Regions from separate parts of the Endozoicomonas sp. ALC013 genome, predicted to be linked through region 1. Evidence: predicted binding sites of a transcription regulator. Region 1 holds the regulator's gene; the other holds the start of a gene.

Region 1 (3,122 bases):
GGGGTTTCTGCTGTGGAAGTGCTTTTGCCATAATCTGGCCATGGCAGTGATGTCTTCTTTATCAATATCTTCGATCTGAATACCGCAGCGGTGATAGATAAGCCAGGCAATGGCGGTGGCGTAAACCAGGTTGGTCGCCAGTTCATGATGGGGGTGGGAAAGAAACTCCCGCTGGCTGGCCAGTCCCCGAACTTTGCTGGATAAGTCAGCGTTTGGTGCCAGAAACAGGTCCCAGATATTGCGGTGCATGCGAGGAGAAATCTGATAGATACCGAGTGCCTGGTGATTGGCCTGTTTCAGATGAAAACCAAGCCCGGACTCTCTGGCTGCGGTACCAAGCAGCAGGTTCTCAGCAGTAGGGCTCCACATACCCAGATGCTTGAGTGCGGGGCGAACAACATAGTGCCTTAGTTCCTTGGCGCATATTCCCATTTGCAAAGTCCTTTTCCCGGGTAGATCCCGGTCTGTGCGTCCTGTAACTGCGGGAGGGGCTCTCAGATCCAGACATTAACCCTGGATCTAAGAGACATATCGTATCATCCCTGAAATTCTGAACTGAGGGTGGTTTTACTCACCGGCAAAATTGCACAGGGCATAGGTTGGAATGCCCGCCGCATTGAGTCTGTCAGCGCCCTTGAGGTCTGGCAGATTGATGATAGCTGCAGCTTCCAGTGTGCTGGCTCCTGCTTGTCGAATCAACTGATCCCCAGCCAGCAGTGTGCCTCCGGTGGCGATAAGGTCATCCACTAACAGAATTTTTTCACCGGCCTTAATGGTGTCTTCATGCATTTCCAGTACGGCTTTGCCATATTCAAGGTCATACTCGACACTGAGGGTTTTGCCTGGCAGTTTGCCTTTCTTGCGAAACAGTGCCAGCGGCTTGTTCATGATATAGGACAGTGTCGAGCCAAGCAGGAAACCGCGGGCATCAAGCGCGCCAATGCGATCAAAAGTCTGGTTCTCATAACGCTGAACCATGACATCCACGGCCTTACGCCAGGCTTCCGGGTTTTCAAACAGTGTGGTGATATCCCGAAACAGGATGCCTTCATGGGGCCAGTCCGCGATGGTTCTGATTTGCGTTCGCAGATATTCCTGAACGGATGAACATTCGTTTGTATGCATGGGAGGGAGCATGCCGCTGTCAGTCAATGGATAAAAAGGAAGAAGCCACCTCAAAGGGTAGCTTCTTTAGAGGATAAAGTCAGGCGTTGGTAGCAATCGGTTCCAGTGTTTTTCCCCCGGCCAGGGCACAGAGTTCAACCGAGTTGCGAATTTCGATTTCCTTGCCCACGGCGGAGATCAGGCCGTTTTTCTGGAATCGGGTAAATACACGACTAACCGTTTCTACCGCCAGACCCAGGTAGTTCCCCATCTCATTTCTCGACATGGACAGACGGAACGACTGGGAAGAAAAACCCCGGCGACGAAAACGGCTGGCCAGGTTAATCAGGAAGGTGGCAATACGTTCATCGGCGTTTTTCTTGGACAGCAGCATCATCATTTGCTGGTCTTCACGGATACGCTTGCTCATCAGGCGCATCAGATGTCGGCGCAATTCCGGGAATTGATCGGAAAGGGTTTCCAGTTGCTCAAAAGGAATCTCGCAGATCATGGTGGTTTCCATCGCCTGGGCCGACACCGGATAGGTATCCGTATCCATACCGCTCAGGCCAAGAATTTCGCTGGGCAGGTAAAATCCGGTGATTTGTTCCTCACCTTCATTGGTCGCTGTGTAGGTTTTGAGAGCCCCTGAGCGAACAGCAAAGACACTGGTAAAGGGGTCACCTTCCAGAAACAGGTGTTCGCCTTTTTTCAAAGGACGCCCACGCTTGATAATGTGATCCAGCTGATCGATATCCTTAATGCTCAGTGCCAGTGGCAGGCACAGTGAGCTGAGGCTGCAGTCTCTGCAGGCCACATGGCTCGGCTGTCGGACGTTGGGCTTTGACGTCATTGAGAGGCCTCAAAGTCGTATTTGGCGAAATTCGACACTGTTTATGGAAAACCAAGTGTATGAAAAGTGTTACCGGAGTGTAAATCAGGTATGTACGCAACCGGGCAGACCCAGGGTAGGGGTTTGGTGCTGCTTCAGCAATGCGTCATAAACTGCGGTGGTTCCGGTGAGCTCTCATCTGCCGTGTCATCTATCAAGCTCAGGGCTGACCCTGATCATGGTATGGTCATGGCTCCTGGTGGTTGTGTGTCTTTATCCCTGAAAATCAATCTGACATTGTCTTATGTCACAGGATTAAATTTTCGTTCGTGGTATTTAACGGACATGGCAGATTTTGCACTTATGTTTCAAGTAAATCAATGTGATAGTGGTGGCAAGTCGTCGTCAGTTTCAGTTTTTTTCTGATAAACCGGTGAGCTGCAGAGAGGTTTCGGTTCTGTGCGGGATGATCAGTCGTTGTCGGTACTGGCGGGAGAGGGGCTCCGGAGCCTGGTGATTGCTCCGGAGTGTTACTCAGATAACCTTTGAGAAGAGCGTCTTCTCTTTCATCTCCGGTTGATGGAGATAGTGGTCGAACTGCATACAGATGTTACGGATCAGCAGTGTTCCCTTTGGCAGTACTTCCAGCAAGCCATCGCTATTGAGACTGATCAGGCCGTCTGCCCTCATCGGCTCCAGCCTTGCCAGCTCATCCCGGAAGTAATCCCTGAATTGAATATCAAACCGCTGTTCAATATCGCTGAAGTTCAGTTTGAAGTGGCAGATCAGCTGGGTAATCACTGCCTGGCGGACTTTGTCATCAGCGGTCATCTTCAGGCCGCGAACCACTGGCAACTGCTGTTCATTGATCATTGCACAGTACCGGGCTTCATCGGTGCTGTTCTGGATATAAGTGTCGCCTACCTGGCTGATGGCAGACACGCCCATGCCGATCAGGTCGCAATGACCATGGGTGGTATAACCCTGGAAATTCCGGTGCAGCGTGCCTTCTTCCCGGGCAATGGCCAGTTCATCGTCTGGCAGGGCAAAGTGATCCATACCGATGTAGATGTAGCCCTGATCCAGCAGTTTTTCCGTGGCCTGATGCAGAATGTCCAGCTTCACTTCCGGCGCAGGCAGATCCTGCTCATTAATTCGGCGCTGTGGTTTGAAGCGGTGGGGCAGG
Region 2 (3,122 bases), on a different contig from region 1:
CCGCGTCATTAGGTTCCAGCTGGCTGTAGCCCAGAAGGTTGTTGTACAGCCAGTAGCTCAAATCGGCTTCGTGCATCGCATCACCCCACAGCACCGGCCTGACGCCCTTCCAGCGTTCCTGCATAAACTCACCCACGCTGCTCAGCGCTTGTTCACCGTTATCGTCGTGGGTTATTTCGCTGACAATACCGGCCGCTCGACAGGCACACATTTTTCCCTGGCAAGGCCCCATGCCAATGCGGGTCCGACGACGAAGGTCAACCAGATCTCTGGCATTAAGGTTATGGACGGCGTATTCGATTTCACCGCGAGTGACCATTTCGCACTCACAGATAACCGCATTCTGCTTTTTGTCGTTGGCAAGGAACTTTGCCGCTCTTTCTCCATGGCGGTACTTTGCTGAGCCTGATACCGGGATAGAAACCTGGGGAGCGTAAATATCGCTGTGTTTGCCATTAGCTCCGGGCAGTGGTCGTATAGCCGTGACACAGGGTTTGCTGTTGCCCAGGTTTTTTGCCACCGCATCCGTGGCCATTTCCGCCATCAGCCGGTAGGTCATCAGCTTTCCGCCGGTAATGGTAATAAGACCCGGCAAGGCATCCGTTTCACCGTGGTCAAGCAAGACAATCCCCCGGCTGATATTTCGACCCGATGGGTCATCTCCCAGAGAGACCAGCGGGCGAACACCGCAATAGGCACGAAGTACACGGGTCCTGGCCATGATCGGACAGAGTTTCTCACCCTCAGCTAACAGAACGTCAACCTCATCGGGGTTGACCCGGATATTCTCGATGTCACTGTATGGGATTTTCTCCGAGGTGGTACCAATAAGCGAGATGGTGTCCCCGGGAACCAGAATGTCGGCATCGGAGGGTTTGCGGCAGCGGTTGATCACCATACCATTAATGCGGTAATCAACAATCAATAACGAGCCTTTGGCCGGGAACATATGAATGGCAAGGTCTGCGTATTCAATAATCTGCTGCCCCCAGATACCGGCAGCATTCACCACCTGCTGAGCATGGATATCCACTTTTTCACCGGTTTTCAGACTGATGCAGTGTACCCCCCGTACCCGGCCATTGTTGATGATTAGGCCAACGACTTTGGTATAGCTCATAAGGCGACCGCCGTATTCTTCTGCATCAAGGATGTTGGCCGCAGTTAAACGAAAAGGGTCAACGGTACCGTCTGGAACACGGACTGCACCCAGCAGTTTGGGATTCACATTTGGCTCAATGCGCAGAGCATCTGCAGGTGTTAATGCCTCGGCCTGTATACCCGCAGATGTACAGGCGGTAATGAATGTTTCCTGAAAGGAGAGTTCGTCCTCAGGCAGGGTGATGAACAGCCCACCGGTCTCTTCAATACAGTGGCTGGCCACTTTCCTCAGAATCTGGTTTTCACGGATGCATTCAATGGCAGAGTGAGGATCGGTCACTGCGTAGCGGGCACCGGAATGGAGCAGACCGTGGTTACGCCCGGTAGTACCGTTGGCGATATCATCCTTTTCCACCAGGATGGCACGCATTCCCCGTTGAGCACAGTCGCGAAGAACGCCCGCTCCGGTGGCACCCCCACCGATGATGACAACGTCGGTCTCTATCTGCCTCATTGAATTTGCTCTTGGATGTTCGTTTATGTTCGCAATGAGCACTATAAATAAACGGCTCTATTCAGAAAATGACACAAATCAACAGAAAGGCACGAGTTGTCATCCGGTCATAAAAAAATCGCTGCCCGCTGCCCGAAAAAGACAGGCCGCTTGTGCTTGTGCTTTTGCGGGAAGCGGGTAGCGGCCTTAACTAGTACATCATTTCAATGAGTTTGATGTGTACAATCTCCGCTCAGGACGAACGGAGCTTGGGAGTCATTGATAGAAGGAACCCATCAATTACATTGAAACCATGTACTAGGTCAGATGCGGAACTTATTGCGGAATAATTTCTTAGTGGTTAATTGAAGCTCATGATGCGCATGTTAAGAATTGTGTTCTGTTAGTTGTTTTTGTGAGTATTTCCCGAAGCTGGCTGTCTTTTTTGGCAATTGCTTGATTCATATCAATCTTAAGGGTTGATAATGTTTGTTTTTATTTGCAATATTTTGTCGACAAGAGGGCATTTGTTGAGTTCTTTATTTTTAATAAACGACTATGCCTTAATTAATAAATATTAATCTGCGTAAAGCAGGTGGAAGTAGCCATTATGAGAAAATCATTGCTTGGGGAATGTCTTGCCGAGTTTATAGGCACAGGTCTTCTTATTTTCTTTGGTGTGGGTTGTGTCGCGGCGCTCGTTCTGGCTGGTGTTGATTTTGGTCAGTGGGAAGTGTCCATCGTCTGGGGGCTTGGTGTTGCCATTGCCATCTATGTTACCGGCGGCATTTCCGGTGCTCACCTGAATCCGGCAGTCACGCTTGCATTAACTGTTTTTAAAGGCTTCGACAAACACAAGGTCGTGCCCTTTATTGTTGCCCAGGTGTTGGGTGCTTTCTGTTCTGCGGCCCTGGTTTACTTCCTGTACAGTGGCTTATTCGCTGATTATGAGTTGACCCATCATATTGTTCGTGGCTCTGAGGAGAGTCTGGCCACAGCGGGTATTTTCTCGACATATGCCAACCCGGCACTGACTAACCTGCAGGCCTTCGCTGTCGAGTTTGTCATCACCGCTGTGCTCATGGGCGGAATTCTGGCGATCGGTGATGAAAATAATGGTGTTTCCAACGGTGCGCTTTCTGCCCTTCTCATCGGTATTCTTATTGCTGTTATCGGTGCCTCTTTCGGCCCTCTGACCGGTTTTGCCATGAACCCGGCACGGGATTTTGGCCCGAAACTCTTTGCCTTTTTTGCAGGCTGGGGCGAAGTGGCGCTGACGGGTGCACGAGCCAACCCCTATTTCTGGGTACCGATTGTTGCGCCTGTCTGTGGTGCCATGACCGGTGCGTGGCTTTACATCAATGTGCTGGGTAAGCAGGTGGAGCCTGTTGACTGCGCAACACCTGATTGTGAAATCAAAACCGTCTGATTGTTTATTAGCCGCTTTTTGTGAATTTTGTGAGTTTTGTGAGAAGGCAGGGCCCCCTGCCAATTAAGGAATCAAGGACAAAAGAATGACCACTGAAAA

Evidence for each region. The regulator FNR, encoded in region 1, switches genes on or off when oxygen is low (the NO sensors DNR and NnrR bind a similar motif). The targets are predictions, from matches to a motif close to TTGATNTANATCAA.
Region 2: a site for FNR is predicted at 1,684-1,697, ahead of glpA (anaerobic glycerol-3-phosphate dehydrogenase subunit A). Genes of this name have one in related genera too.

The regions. Positions count from the first base shown of each region.
Region 1 is NZ_JBLYNS010000030.1:14,987-18,108, reverse strand. It holds gene ACO6V1_RS08135 (hypothetical protein) at 1-432, opposite strand, end outside; gene ACO6V1_RS08130 (adenine phosphoribosyltransferase) at 568-1,125, opposite strand; gene fnr (fumarate/nitrate reduction transcriptional regulator Fnr) at 1,205-1,957, opposite strand; gene hemN (oxygen-independent coproporphyrinogen III oxidase) at 2,471-3,122, opposite strand, start outside.
Region 2 is NZ_JBLYNS010000174.1:2,198-5,319, reverse strand. It holds gene glpA (anaerobic glycerol-3-phosphate dehydrogenase subunit A) at 1-1,615, opposite strand, end outside; gene ACO6V1_RS21000 (MIP/aquaporin family protein) at 2,205-3,023, shown strand; gene glpK (glycerol kinase GlpK) at 3,109-3,122, shown strand, end outside.